2 regions of the Polyangium mundeleinium genome follow, and region 2 is predicted to be linked to the other one. Evidence: predicted binding sites of a transcription regulator. Region 2 holds the regulator's gene; the other holds the start of a gene.
What was found. Region 2 encodes HrcA, which represses chaperone genes, less so after heat shock. Its sites were predicted from a motif close to GNTAGCACTCNCCNNNGGNGAGTGCTANC; they were not measured.
Positions count from the first base shown of each region.

Region 1: groES (co-chaperone GroES) is a predicted target of HrcA. The motif match lies at 3,157-3,185, and genes of this name have one in related genera.

Region 1 is NZ_JAQNDO010000001.1:3,108,106-3,115,570, forward strand. It holds gene POL67_RS12575 (bifunctional serine/threonine-protein kinase/formylglycine-generating enzyme family protein) at 1-179, shown strand, start outside; gene POL67_RS12580 (metallophosphoesterase) at 264-1,550, shown strand; gene POL67_RS12585 (alcohol dehydrogenase catalytic domain-containing protein) at 1,552-2,490, opposite strand; tRNA gene POL67_RS12590 (tRNA-Glu) at 2,648-2,722, opposite strand; tRNA gene POL67_RS12595 (tRNA-Gln) at 2,765-2,835, opposite strand; gene groES (co-chaperone GroES) at 3,279-3,584, shown strand; gene groL (chaperonin GroEL) at 3,627-5,315, shown strand; gene POL67_RS12610 (Crp/Fnr family transcriptional regulator) at 5,453-6,100, shown strand; gene POL67_RS12615 (MBL fold metallo-hydrolase) at 6,106-6,873, shown strand; gene POL67_RS12620 (PP2C family protein-serine/threonine phosphatase) at 6,941-7,465, opposite strand, start outside.
Region 2 is NZ_JAQNDO010000001.1:11,663,885-11,671,349, reverse strand. It holds gene POL67_RS46000 (valine--tRNA ligase) at 1-1,491, opposite strand, end outside; gene POL67_RS45995 (response regulator) at 1,673-2,461, opposite strand; gene POL67_RS45990 (RluA family pseudouridine synthase) at 2,733-3,776, shown strand; gene hrcA (heat-inducible transcriptional repressor HrcA) at 3,768-4,817, opposite strand; gene POL67_RS45980 (hypothetical protein) at 5,121-6,185, shown strand; gene POL67_RS45975 (transcriptional repressor) at 6,243-6,704, opposite strand; gene POL67_RS45970 (HAD-IC family P-type ATPase) at 6,764-7,465, opposite strand, start outside.

The sequences.
Region 1 (7,465 bases), 8.6 Mb from region 2:
CGGACGGCCCCTCGCGCAATCCGAAAAACACGGCGCGGCCGCCGCACCCGCTCTACGTCATGCGTGGCGGCTCCTGGCTCTTCGGCGCACAATCGCTGAAGACGTATTCGCGCACCCGGTTCGAGCCGCATTATCGCTTCGCGGGTGGCGGCTTTCGTTGCGTGCGATCGGCTCGCTGAGCACCGAGCCGGATCTCTTCGGGCGGCCCCCTCCCGCGGGCGCCGGGCGTGCGCTACGCTCCGCGACCGAGGGCACGGCATCCCATGGGAATTCCGCGGATCGCGTTCTTTTTCGTCGTCATCTCGCTTGTCCTTTTCGCGGCGAGTTTTTACATGGGCCGCCGCGTGAAGCAGGCGTTCGGGCTCTCCGTGCGGGCCGAGCGCGCCGGCCTCGTCGTGGTGCTCGGGTCCGTGGTGGCGATGATCCTCGCGCGCGCCCTCGGCCTGCGCCCGCTCGGCGAGGTCGCGTTCACGCTCCTGCTCGCGCTCCTCATCAGCACGGGCCTGCTCCTGCTCGTGGATCTCGCGAAGCTCGGGGCCCTGCCTTTCAAGTGGCTCGCGTCCCGCGCGAAGCCTACGCCCGCGCATGCGCCCGAACCGGTGCTCGCCCTCGCGACCGAGCCCGCAGCACCCGCGCCCGCGCCCGTGGAGCCGCCTGCCCTGGAGCCCGCGAAAGCCGAGGCTGAGGCAACGCCCGCCCTGCCCACGCGCCGTGACTTCCTCACGCAGGCGGTGACGGGGTCGGCGCTGCTCGTGGGCTCGGGCAGCTCATTTTATGGGGCGGTCTTCGGCCGGCACGATTACGTGATCGAGGAGGTGCCCGTCCGGATCCCGGGGCTGTCGAAGCGCCTCGACGGATATACGCTCGTCCAGCTCTCGGACATTCATTTCGGCACGTTCGTCGGCGATGCCGAGATGCGCGCGGCCGAGGAGCTCGTGCGCAAGGCGCGGCCCGATCGGATCGTGCTCACCGGTGATCTCCTCGACAACGACGCAAAATACGCGGAGATGCTCGGGCGCTTCGTGCGGAACATCGCGCCGCTCGCGCGGGACGGCGTCGTGGCCATTCCGGGCAACCACGACTGGTATGCGGGGATCGACGAGGTCGTGGCGGCCTTGAAGGCGGCCGGGGCGCGGGTCCTGCGCAATGACGGTTTTGTGATCGGCGACGAGAAAGACGGGTTTTCGCTGCTCGGCGTGGAGGACGTGTGGGCGCGGCGGCTCTCGCCGGGGAACGGGCCGAACCTCGACGCCGCGCTCGCGCGGGTCCCGAAGGACCTGCCGCGGGTCTTGCTTTGCCACAATCCAGTGTTTTTCCCGGAGGCCGCGGGACAGGTGGCCTTGCAGCTCTCGGGGCACACGCACGGCGGGCAGGTGAACCTCGGCGCATTGCAGCCGGGCAAGCTCGTGCTCCCGTACGGGTATGTCGCAGGGCTTTACGAGCGGAATGGATCGCGGCTGTGGGTGAACCGCGGGTTCGGCACGGCGGGGCCGCCGGCGCGGGTCGGCGCGCCGCCGGAGGTGACGCGCGTCGTGCTCGTGTCGGCCTGAATCAAGACGGCAGGACGAGCACCTTCAAGACGCCCGGCTCGGCAGCGCGTGCGAACGCGCGCGCGGCGTCCGCGAGCGGATAACGCGCTGAAAGGAGCGGACGCGGGTCGACGACGCCGCGGGCGAGCACGTCGATGGCGCGCTGAAAATCGCCGCAGCGCGAGCCGATGATCCTGTTCTCGTTGATGACGGCGGGCGCGAGGTCGATGTTCGCGACGCCTGCATATGTGCTCTTGAGGATGATCGTGCCGCGCGGCTTCACGATGGCGAGCGCGCGGGCGAGCCCCACAGGCTGGCCGGTCGCCTCGACGACGAGGTCGAACCCCGACTCGGAAAAACCGGATTCGAGCGCGACGTCGAGCCCGGCGGCTTCGAGGAGCGCGAGTTTGTCCCGGTGCCGGCCGACGGCGACAGCGCGGCCGAGATCCCCGCGCCGCGCCGCGAGCGCGAGCCCGGTGAGCAGGCCGAGCTTGCCATCGCCGAGCAGGCAAACGCGATCTCCTGGCCGGGGCGCGGCCTCGTCGAAGGCATGCAGCGCGGCGGCGAGCGGCTCGATGAAAGCTGCGCTCTCGTCGGGGATCGAATCCGGCAAGACATGCAGGTTCTCCTCGGGGATCCGTACGAATTCGGCGATCCCGCCGTCGCGGCCGAGGATTCCCAGCACGGTGCGCGTGGGGCAATGGTTGCGCCCGCCTGCACGGCAGGTCGCGCAGCTCCCGCAGGCGCAATTGATCTCCATGACGACACGCTTGCCGGCGTGCAGGCCGAGGACCTCGTGGCCGAGCACGCCGCGAAAGCCCATGTATCCGCGGGCGAGCTCCTGATCGGTATTGCAGATCCCGGTCGACAGGACCTTGACGACGACCTCGCCCGGCGCGGGCGCGGGATCGGGGACGTCGCTGAGGACGACGCCTTTTTCTGTGCACTGGAGCGCCTTCATGCGTCCTCTCTCTCAAATGAGGACGGCGTGCGCAACCTGGCCTTCTTACGCGACACGCGACGCGCCGGCCGGGCCGGAGGCGCTCGCGGTCCGGAAACAAAGGCACAAAACGAAAACGGCACCCGAAGGTGCCGTTGTTCGCTGTTTCTGCTTTACCTGGCGATCCCAGCGGGAATTGAACCCGCGTTACCGACGTGAGAGGCCGGCGTCCTAACCGCTAGACGATGGGACCAGTTTTCAAATCCGTCGGCGACACTTCTTAGCCGACTTCGGGCTGGGGGACAAGGATTCGAACCTTGATAGACGGTGCCAGAAACCGTCGTCCTGCCATTAGACGATCCCCCAAGGATCGGCGTCCCCAAGCCTTGCGAGCCAAAGCCAAGGGACCGGTGGAGCACCGGAGCAATCGCTCCGTCGCCCACGGGCCGCGCAACTTAGCCGAACCGTCGGGCCTGTCAAGCACTTCTTGTCGTTCGTTCGGAACAGCTTGAGATTGTTTGGATATTCCGTCCGTCTTGGCCGGGTTCGTCCTTCCGCTGTCCTCCTCGCACCACGGACGAGGGCGTTCGGGGCGCTCCGGGGACGTACGCCGCCCTCCGGAAAAACGACCAACCGGCCCAGGGTGGGCTTGACGGTGGAAAGGGGGGATCTATTTTCCGGGCCGGTTTTAGCCACCGGCATAGCCGAGTGCCAGCGGCGTTGGTGCTCGACACCCTCCGTGGCCAAGAGCCACGGCCGGGGGGAGTCGGCCCGCCGGGGCCCGCAAACAGACGATAGAGGAAGCCATCATGAAGATCAGGCCGCTGCACGACCGCATCGTGGTCAAGCGTCTCGAGAGCGAGACCCAGACGAAGGGTGGGATCATCATCCCGGATTCGGCCAAGGAGAAGCCCATCGAGGGGCGCGTGGTGGCCGTGGGCAACGGCAAGCTCCTCCGCGACGGCAAGCTCCGGCCGCTCGACATCAAGGTCGGCGACGTCGTCCTCTTCGGCAAGTACGCCGGCAACGAGGTGAAGATCGACGGCGAGGACTTCGTGCTCCTGCGCGAGGACGACCTGCTCGCGATCACCGGCGGCGAAGGCGCCGCGAGCTGAACGCCCGCCCTCTCCTCACCAACCCCAAAGGGAAGAAGATCCATGTCCGCCAAGCAGATCATTTACAGCCGTAGCGCGCGCGCCGCGATCCTCCGGGGCGTCAACACGCTCGCCGAGGCCGTGAAGGTGACCCTCGGGCCGAAGGGCCGGAACGTCGTCATCGAGAAGAGCTGGGGTTCGCCGGTCGTCACGAAGGACGGCGTCACCGTGGCCAAGGAAGTCGAGCTGCACTCGAAGCTCGAGAACATGGGCGCGCAGATGGTCCGTGAGGTCGCCTCGAAGACGAGCGACAAGGCTGGCGACGGCACGACCACCGCGACCGTCCTCGCCCAGGCCATCTACAACGAGGGCCTCCGCCTCGTCGAAGCCGGTCACAACCCGATGGACCTGAAGCGCGGCATCGACGCCGCCGTCAGCGCCATCCTCGGCGAGCTGAAGAAGCAAGCCGTCCCGACCAAGGACAAGGGCCAGATCGCCCAGGTCGCCACGATCAGCGCCAACGGCGACAAGGAGATCGGGAACATCCTCGCCGAGGCGATGGAGAAGGTCGGCAAGGAGGGCGTGATCACGGTCGAAGAGAACAAGCGCATGTCGACCGAGCTCGACACGGTCGAGGGCATGCAGTTCGACCGCGGCTACCTCTCGCCGTACTTCGTGACCGATCCCGAGAAGATGAAGACGGTCCTCAACAACCCCCTCATCCTCGTGAACGAGAAGAAGATCTCGGCGATGGCCGATCTCCTCCCGGTGCTCGAGCAGGTCGTGAAGAACGGCCGCGAGATCCTCATCATCGCCGAGGACATCGAGGGCGAGGCGCTCGCGACGCTCGTCGTGAACAAGCTGCGCGGCACGCTCAAGGTCGCCGCCGTGAAGGCCCCCGGCTTCGGCGATCGCCGCAAGGAGATGCTGAAGGACATCGCGACCCTGACGGGCGCGACGGCCTTCATGGAGGACCTCGGCCAGAAGCTCGACACCGCCACGCTGCGCGACCTCGGCACGGCCCGCCGCGTCGAGATCGACAAGGACAACACCGTCATCGTCGACGGCGCCGGCGACAAGGCCGCGATCAAGGCCCGCGTCGAGTCGATCCGCAAGCAGATCGGCGACACGTCGAGCGACTACGATCGCGAGAAGCTCCAGGAGCGCCTCGCGAAGCTCGCCGGTGGCGTGGCCGTGGTGCGCGTCGGCGCGGCGACCGAGGTCGAGATGAAGGAGAAGAAGGCCCGCGTCGAGGACGCGCTGCACGCCACGCGCGCGGCCGTCGAGGAGGGCATCGTCGTCGGCGGCGGCGTCGCGCTGCTCCGCGCGGCGTCCGTGCTCGACACGCTCAAGTTCGGCGACGAGCGCGACGTGGGCGTGCGCATCGTGCGCAAGTCCGCCGAGGCGCCGATCCGGCAGATCGCCACGAACGCCGGCATCGACGGCAGCGTCGTCGTCGAGAAGGTCCGCACGGGGCAAGGCTCGTTTGGCTACAACGCCGCGACCGACACCTACGAGGACCTCTTCGCCGCCGGCGTCATCGACCCGGCCAAGGTCGTGCACCACGCGCTCGCCAACGCGTCGAGCGTGGCGGCCCTGATGCTCACCACCGAGGCGCTCGTCGCCGAGAAGCCCAAGAAGGAAGCGGCGGCCGCGGCTGGCGGCGGCGGCGGCATGGGCGGCATGGGTGGCATGGGTGGAATGGGCGGCATGGGCGGCATGGGCGGCATGGGCGATTTCGACATGGGCTGATCGCCCCGCGAGCCCACACGTGAGCACGAGAGCCTCGGGCGCCTGCGGCGTCCGGGGCTTTCGTTTTTCGAAGACCACGGCGGCGAAGCCTCCGGTTTTTGACCCGGCCTGCCGTATGGCGGTAAACTCCCCCCACGATGTCGGACCCGCTCTTCGCCCGGTTTGGCCGCGAGTTCTCGGCCGGGGACATACTGTGCCGCGAGGGCGATCCCGGCGACGTGATGTACGTGATCCAGTCCGGCTCCGTCCGCATCACGAAGATGATCGCGGGCGAGGAGCGCGTGATCGCGATGCTCGGTCCAGGCGAGTTCCTCGGCGAGCTGGCGATCCTGAACGGCAAGCCGCGCAGCGCGACGGCGACGGTCGTCGAGACGACGCGGTGCCTGCTGGTCGAGGCGAGGACGCTCGAGAAGATGGTCGCGGTCAACGCCGAGATCGCCATGCGGCTCATCAAGAAGCTCGCGAAGCGGCTCGACTCGGCCGACGCGTTGATCGAGGTGCTGATGCACCGCGATCCGAAGGCGCGGATCATGCTCGCGCTGGCGCGGAGCGCGGAGGCCTTCGGCGAGAAGACGGCCGAAGGGATCCTGATCCGCACGCGGGCGGAGGATCTCGCGCGTGACGTCGGCGTGGACGCGGTCGCGGCCTCCGACGTGATGCAGCGGCTGCGCAGGTTGCGCCTTGCCAGCGAGGTCCCGGGGGGCATCGTCGTCGCCGACGTCGGCAGGCTCCAGGACTTCGTCGAGTTCCTCGAGATGCCGCAAAAGTTCGGCGGGGAAGGCTGAGCGACGTGGAGCTCCGCGTCATCGGTTGCCACGGCGGCGAAACTCCGAAGCACCGCACGAGCGCCTTCATCCTCGACGAGCGCTTGGCGATCGACGCGGGATCCCTCACGAGCGGCCTCGAAGTCGAGGGGCAGCTCAAGCTCGAAGGGTGCCTCGTCAGCCACGCGCACCTCGATCACATCCGCGACCTCGCGACGCTCGCGGACAACCGCTGTCAGATGGGCGCGCCTCCGCTCATCGTCGCGGGCACGCGCGAGACGATCCGCATCCTGCGGCAGCACTTCTTCAACAACGAGCTCTGGCCCGACTTCGCGACGATCCCGACGCCGGACAACCCGACGATCCGCTACCTCGAGCTCTCGCCGGAGAACCCGGCGCCGCTCGCGGGCTGCAACGTTCGCGCGATCATGGTGAGCCACACGATCGAGTCGGCTGCGTTCGTGATCGAGACGCCGGGCGGCGCCATCGCGTACAGCGGCGACACGGGCCCCACGGATCGGCTGTGGCAAGTGCTCGACGAGCAGCCGAACCTGCGCGCGCTCTTGATGGAGGTGAGCTTTCCGAACCGGGAGCAGCGGCTCGCCACCGTGAGTGGTCATCACACGCCGCAGACGCTGCGCGCCGACTTGAAGAAGCTACGCCGTCCGCAGGACTTGCCGACGCTGCTCTACCACATCAAGCCGGTGTTCCAGGCCGAGGTGGAGCGGGAGTGCGCCGCGCTCGAAGGCGTGAGCCTCGAAGTGATGAAGATCGGCGATCAGTTCTTGCTGTAGAGCGAACGCGCGCCAGCGCAGCAAAGCCCCTCTCCCGCTTGCGGGAGAGGGGTTGGGTGAGGGGCGGTCAGCTCTGCTGCTCGGGTTCCACGCGCGCGAGCACGACCGTGATGTTGTCGAGTCCGCCATGGAAGTTCGCGCGCTCGATGAGCACGCGGCACGCCTCGTCGAGCGACGGGGCCTTCGTGACGATGTCGCAGATCTCCGGGTCCTTCACGAGCCCCGAGAGGCCGTCGGAGCAGAGCAGGTAGATGTCCCCTGCGGCTGTCTCCTCGGTGAGCAGATCGACGAGCACGTCCTCGCGGATGCCGAGCGCGCGGGTGATCACGTTCGGCGGCAGCCGCTTGATCTCCTCCTCGGTCATCCACGGCGCCATGTGCAGGGCGTCGCTGACGAGCGAGTGATCACGGGTGAGCTGTGTGATCTTCTCGCCTCGGATGCGGTAACAACGGCTGTCGCCGACGTGACCCACGGTCACGCGCGTCGCGTTCTTGTCGAACATCGCCGTCACGATCGTCGTGCCCATCCCGAAGTCCGCCATGGTCTTGAGCGAACGGTCGAAGATGCGACGGTTGGCCAGTCGCAGGCCCGT
Region 2 (7,465 bases):
GACCCAGAAGAACAGGATGTCGTAGCCAGTCTCGAGGTCACTCGCCGGGTAGAACTTGCGGAGCATGTCCGTGTCGTTCGGCCAGCCGAGCGTGGAGAACGGCCAGAGCCCGCTCGAGAACCACGTGTCGAGCACGTCCTCGTCCTGGCGCAGTTTGTCGCCGCCGCACTTCTCACACGCAGCGGGATCCTCGCGCGTGACCATCATGTGGCCACAAGCGTCGCAGTAGAACGCCGGGATCCGATGGCCCCACCAGAGCTGGCGCGAGATGCACCAGTCGAGGATGTTCGTCATCCAGTGCTCGTAGGTCTTCGTCCAGTCCTCGGGGATGATCTTCGTGTGGCCGTGACGAACCGCGGCGAGCGCCGGGCCCGCGAGCGGCTTCATCTTCACGAACCACTGCGTCGAGATCATCGGCTCGACGATCGAGCCGTTGCGCTCGCTGCGCGGCAGGACGAGCGTGTGGTTCTTCGAGCCACGCACGAGGCCCTTCTCGTCGAGCGCCTTCTTGACGGCCTTGCGCGCGGCGAAGCGCTCCATGCCCGCGAACGGCCCCGCCTCGGCGTTGAGCGTGCCGTCCTTGTTCATGATGGAGATCATCTCCAGCTTGTGGCGCTTGCCCGTCTCGTGATCGTTGAAGTCGTGCGCGGGCGTGACCTTCACGGCGCCCGTGCCGAACTTGGGATCGACGAGGATCGCGTCCGTGATGATCGGGACCTTCCGGTCGAGGAACGGGTGCTGCAAGAACTTGCCGTGCAGGTGCTTGTACCGAGGATCGTCGGGGTGCACCGCGACCGCGGTGTCGCCGAGCATCGTCTCGGGGCGCGTCGTCGCGACGACGAGCTCGCCTTCACCGCCGGCGATCGGATACGCGAACTCGAAGAGCTCGCCGTTCGACTCCTCGTTCTCGACCTCGAGGTTCGAGAGCACGGTCTGCGCTTCGCAGTCCCAGTGCACGAGGCGTGTGTCGCGGTAGATGAGCTCCTGCTCGAAGAGACGGACGAACGCCTCGCGCACGGCGCGCGACATGTCGGCATCCATCGTGAACTTGCTGCGCGGCCAGTCGGCGCTCGCGCCGAGCTCGCGCTGCTGGAGCGCGATGCGGCCGCCGCTTTCGGCCTTCCACTGCCAGACGCGTTCGATGAACGCCTCGCGGCCGAGGTCGTGGCGGCTCTTGCTCTCGCGGCGGAGCTGACGCTCGACGACGGTCTGCGTGGCGATGCCCGCGTGATCGATGCCGGGCTGCCAGAGCGTGTTGAACCCGCGCATGCGATGCCAGCGGGTGAGGACGTCCTCGAGCGTGACGAAGAGCGCGTGCCCCATGTGCAGCGACCCCGTGACGTTCGGGGGCGGCATGGGCAGGACGTACACGGGTCGCGTATCCGCCGGATCGGGGTTGGCGGCGAAGACGTTGTGCTCGACCCAGTAGGCGTACCAGCGGGGTTCGACGTCCTTCGGCTCGTAAGCTTTTGCGAGTTCGGCAGTGCTCATCGGGGGCAGGCACATTGCCACACCGCGGCAACATGCACGAGGCCCCGACGATCAGACGCGTCGCAGGACAACGTCAGAGACAGCGGCTGAGGATGCCGCCTAGCCGCCTAGAAGAACCCGGGGGGTTTGGGGGGTTCTCGGACCCCCCATCGTGACAAAACGAGGACCCCCCACCTCCCCATCACTTCGTCAAGCGCGCGATCTCTTCCTTGATGAGCGTCTCGGCGAGGACGGGGACGACCTCCCACACGACACGCTCGATGACCTCGCGCGAGAGCGCGAGCACGCCTTCGATCTGCGTGGGCGTCAGGCCCATCTCTTCGAGGCGCGCGCTCAGCTGACCACCGTTCACGGCGGCGGCGACGGCGGGTTTGGCCGAGACGTCCGTCTTCGCAAGCGCGGGCTCGGGCTTCGCGGCGGCGGCGGGCGCGCCCGGGAGGCCGGCGTTCACGCCGCCCGGGTTGTAGAGCATCGTCTTCGCGCGCTGGGGCGGCGCGGCCGCAGCGGCGGTGGGCACGGTCGCAGCGGGTTTGGCGGCGGCCGCGGGGACCGGGGTCGGCGCGGCGACCGGCGCGGCGGCGGCCTTCGGGGCTTCGGCCGGCTTCGCGGGCGAAGCCAGCATCTTCTTGACCTTGTCGATCATCGCCGTGCTGTCGTACGGCTTGTCGATGTGGTCGTCGGCCTGGGCCGCGGAGCCCTTGGCCTGATCGTAGGGGTTTTGCTTGGACGACAGGATGAGAACCTGGGTCGCGGGCGAAGCCTGCTTGATCGCCTTGCAGAGGTCGTAACCGCTCTTGCCCTCGAGCGTGACGTCCGCGATCACGAGGGAAGGTTTCTCGGTTTTGAGCTTCTCCAGGGCCGCGTCGTGCCCATTGACCGCGACGCAGCGAAACTCGGGACCCGCAAACGTGATCTCGAGGACCTTGCGCATGGTCACGCTGTCGTCGACGGCGAGGATGGTGCTGGCCACGGAACGGTCTCCTCTGGGGTAAAGCGCCGCTAGGGCTGTCTTTCGCGCTATCTTCGGTCTCGCGCGCGCAGCGTGTCAACAAGCCGGATGATTTTCCCGCCGCGGGCGCTCATGCGGCGTTCGATGTCGAGCGCCCACGATCGAGCGTTGCTCTGAAGAGCGGGCCGAGCATAGCGCAGTCGAGGCCCGCGAGGAAAAATCGAGCGGCATATTCATGCGCGGTACGTCATCGTGCGCGCACGGTTGGTCCGCCTCCCCGCTGATTTCCTGCATGTCCCCGCGTCTTCCGCCTCGTACACGCCCCCGCGCCGCCCCGCGTGGTTCCCCTCGCACGCCGCCCCCCGCCGGTCAGCCCGCGAGCGCGCTCGGTTCGCCCGACGCGACCTGGGTCGTCCCGCCCGACCTCGGCGGTCGCCCGCTCGACGGGGTCGTCCGGACGCTCGCCGGAGTCTCCTGGTCCGACGCCCGAAGGCTCATCGAGACCGGCAAGATCGCGATCGACGGGACACAGATCCTCGATTCGACCCGGAAAACGCGAGCCGGCGCGGAGATCACGCGGCACCCGCGCGCGCCTTCGCCGAAGGTCGCGCGCCTCGCGGAGATCGGCGAGGAGCTCGTGGTGCACATGGATCCGGCCGTCGTCGTGGTGCGAAAGCCCGCGGGGATCTCGACGATCCCGTTCGGCGATGAGTCACCCGCCGAGCGCGAGAAAACGCTCGACGCGCTCGTGCGCGATCTGCTCGCGCGCCGCGACAAGATCCGCGGACGCGCGCCGCTCGGCGTGGTGCACAGGCTCGACAAGGCGACGAGCGGGCTGCTCGTCTTCACGCGGACACTCGCGGCGAAGAAGCACCTCTCGCAGCAGTTCCGCGAGCACTCGGTGCGTCGTGTCTACTTGGCGATCGTGCACGGCGAGATCGGGAAGCGGACGTTCCGATCAAGGCTCATCGCGGATCGCGGTGACGGGCTGCGAGGCTCGCTCGAAGAAGGCGAGCGTCGCGGGGAAGGGCAGCTCGCCGTGACGCACGTCGAGCCGCTCGAACGGCTGCGGGGCGCGACGCTGATCGCGTGCCGGCTCGAAACGGGACGAACGCATCAGATCCGCATCCACCTCTCCGAGGCGGGACATCCGATCGTCGGGGAGAACGTGTACGTGCGTGGCTACGCGGGCACGCGCATCGACGCGCCGCGGCTCATGCTGCACGCGACGGAGCTCGGCTTCATCCACCCGCAGACGGGCGACGAGGTCTTTTTTGAAGAACCCGCGCCCGAAGATTTTCAGCGCGTGCTCGAGCGACTGCGCGCGTTAGGATGATCCGCGCCTTCCGCCGAGCGCCTCGCTCATCGCGGTGGCCGTCGCGTCCACGAGGGGCATGACCTTCGCGTAGTCCATGCGCGTCGGGCCGAGCACGCCGACCGTGCCGGCGACGCGGCCATGCTCGGTGTACGGCGCGACGACGAGGCTGAGGTCTCCTTCGCCGAGCTCGCCGGCCTCGCTGCCGACGAACACCGTCACCGCGCCCGCGGCGATCACCTTGTCGAGGAGCGTCAGCAGATCCTCCCGCTCGGTGAGTGTGCGCAGCAGCTTCTTGAGACGCGACGCGTCGGTGTACTCGGGCAGGTCGATGAGCTTGCCCTGGCCCTCGATGACGACATCGCCGCTGCGGCGGTTCACGTCGGCGGTGGCGCGGCTGCCGAGCTCGAAGGCGCGACGACGCAGGGCGTCGAGCGCGATGCGTTCGTCGGCGAGGCGGCGCGCGAAGAGGTCGCGCGCTTCGCCGAGCGAGCGGCCTTCGATGACGTCGGCGAGCAGGTTGTGGATGCGCGTGAGCTCCGGCTCGGCAGGGACCTCTTCGATCTGGATGAAGCGGTTCTCGACGCTGCCGTCGGAGAAGACGAGTACGGCGAGGAGCTGACCGGGGCGCGTGGGGATGAAGCGGAGCTGCGAGAGCGCGCGGAGCTCGGTGCGCGGCGAGGCGATGACCGCGGCCGTGCCGGAGAGCTCGGACAGGTACCGCCCGGCCTCGCGCATCGGGTCTGTCGCGACCGCATAGATCTCGGCGAAACGTTTGCCGAGCTTGGCCTGCTCCTCGGGGCTGTAGGCGCGCGCCTGGACGAGCGTGTCGATGAAGAGGCGCAGCGCGCGGTCCGTGGGGACGCGGCCCGCGGAGGTATGCGGCTGCTTCAGGTACCCGGCCTCTTCGAGATCGGCGAGCACATTGCGGACGGAGGCTGCCGAGAGATCGAGGCCATACTTACGCGCGAGCGTGCGACTTCCCACCGCGGCGCCTGTCGAGATGAACTCGGTGACGACGGCGAGCAGGATTTTGCGAGAGCGGTTCGTCAGGTCACTCATGATCGCATCCGTCCCTACGAGTCGCCCGGGGCCGTCGTTTTCCTCCCCTGTGCTAGCTTGCTTCGCTTTTTGTAGGCCCGTTGGATGGGGGCGTCAAATCCGACCGACGAATCCCGGGCAAATTCTCCAAGGGACTCCAAAGTGCCGGATTCGTGCCCTGTTCTTAGGGAGGGCGCCTTTCGGATCGTCCAAGAAGGGTCTTCTCTCGCCTTCATCCACCTTCAACGGAGCGCGCTCTGGATCCCGGCTTCCTGGTGCAGGTTCCAGGACACGCTCGCCCGCTCTGTCGCTATGGTAATCCGCGTGCTGCGATCCCGTCGCAAGTCGTCCGCCCGACCGGCGGGCGCGTTCTTGGTCCTGCTCGTGCTCGCGCTCTCCTTCGCCGTGGCCGGCTGCCCTTGCGCCGGCACCGTGGTGAACGCGAACCCGCAGCTCCGTTGGTGGCTCTTCTCGAACTTCGGCGCGAGTCGGATCTGCCCGGAGATGCTGAAGGTCGGCGTGCCCTTGAAGACCGACTCGGCCTCGCCGGCCATGGGCCGCTTCTTCCCGATGACGTGCAACTACACCGTCGATGACGCGCGTCAGACGGTGGCTGTCACGTTTGCAGGGACGGGCTACGGCTACATGCAGCCGGCGAAGCGCGTCGGCTTCTCCACGTCGGCGACGATCGAGCTTCGGCCGGACTTCGCCATCTCCGACGAAGACATCTACGTGTGGGGCCGGCTGAACCGCATCATCTCGGGGCCCGACTTCCGCGTCGGATACATCGAGAACACCGCGTTCAACGTGGCCTCGAACATTCCGCCGTTCGGCACGCTGACGAACTTCTTCGGCAACCAGGTGATCACCGGCGAGCTCACGCGCGGCTTCACCGTCGTGGCGAACGAGGACCGCGGCAACGAGTTCGCGCTCGGGATCCTCACGCCGCCGAACAAGCCGATCAAGCCGTTCAAGGTGCAAGACGACGAGCGCTTCACGTTCGCGAACGAGACCGTCGACGTCCACGGCAACGCGCGTGACTTCCTCGGCCCCTTCGAGGTCGGCTCGGGGCAAGCGCTCTACCTGACGATGAGCGTGCAAGGGCCGACGGTCGACGTGATGATCGTCAGCAAGATGGTCGGGGATCCGTGGCGCGAGGGCTACCAGACGGGGCAGCCGCTCGGGGTAGCGCCGGGGCCCGTGCTCGGCGGCGCGCCGCTCGCGCCAGGGCCGGCGCAGACGCGGAAGTTCAGCCTCGCGCCGGGGCTCTACTACGTCGTGCTCGACAACACGCAGTACGCAGGCCTCGTGGCGCCGCCAGTGCAGGTATTGAACCCGCTCTACGATCCGATCGCGCGCGTCAGTTACGTCGCGCAGGTCGGCGAGTAAAACCCCGCCGCGTTCACGTCGAGGGCCCCTCTCCCGCGCAGGAGAGGGGCTCGCGCCTCAAGACACCTTTTTCTGACAGTCGGCGCAGGTGCCGTACATCTCGTGCTTGTGCGAGGTGACCTGAAAGCCGTAGCTACGCGCGACCTCGTCCTGGAGCGCTTCGATGCGCGGCTCCTCGAACTCGACGATCGTGCCGCACGAGATGCAAATCAGGTGATCGTGGTGCGCCTTTGCGTCGTCGGCGAGCTCGTAGCGGCTGAGGCCATCGCCGAAGCGACGCTCGGAGGCCACGCCGCACTCGGCGAGGAGCTTGAGCGTGCGGTAGACGGTCGCGTAGCCGATGCCTTTGTCGTGCACGCGGACCTCGGTGAGCAGGTCCTCGATCGTCATGTGCGACGCACCCTCGAAGAACGTGTCGACGATGAGCCGCCGCTGCGCCGTCGAGCGCAGGCCCTTTTTGGCCATGTACGCCTGGAGTCGAGCCCGCAAGCGATCCACGGCGGCCCGGTCCAGGGTCACGGCTTCCTCCCTCACGCTCGCGACCATGGTGTCATTTATCCCGTCCAGGTTTCCGTGCGTCAAGGGTCGCTTGGGCCGTTTTCCCACGTGTGTCCTCGCGTCGGTCCAGACTCTCGCACGCGATCGAGCGCTCGCACGTGCAAAACCGCCATCGCCCCTCCGAGCAGCGAGGCAAGCGGCGCGTAGGCCGGCGGAAGCACGCCAAACGCCACCGCGATCGCCCCGACGAGCGCAGGCAGGACGGCAATCGCGAGGCCCACGCGTGCTTCGAGGCGCGCGCGGTGCGCGATGGCGAGCGCGAGCGCCGCGTCGCGTACGTCGTCCGAGGCCAGCGCAACGGAAAGATCGCCCGGCGACGAGCCGGCCGCGCCAAGCGCGACCGCGACGTCCGCCGCGCCAAGCGCCCCCTCGTCGACGCTCGGATGACCCAGGACCGCGACGGACATGCCCGCGTCGATGAGCCTTCGAACCTCGGCCCCACGTTCGGTCGGCAAGACCTCGGGGCGAATGTGATCGACGTCGAGCGAGTGGCCGATGGCCTCGCACGTCTCGCGCGCGTCACCCGACATGATCACGGGTTCGATCTGTGCGTCGAGCAGGTGCTGCACCGCAGCACGCGCGCCGGGGCGCAGGCCGTCCTGCAAGCCGAGGATGCCGACGAGGCGCGCGCCGACCGCGACGAGGACGACGGTGCGGCCGAGGGCTTCGAGCTCGGCGATGCGTTGCTCGGCCGCGGCGATGGAGATGCGGTTCGCGAGGAG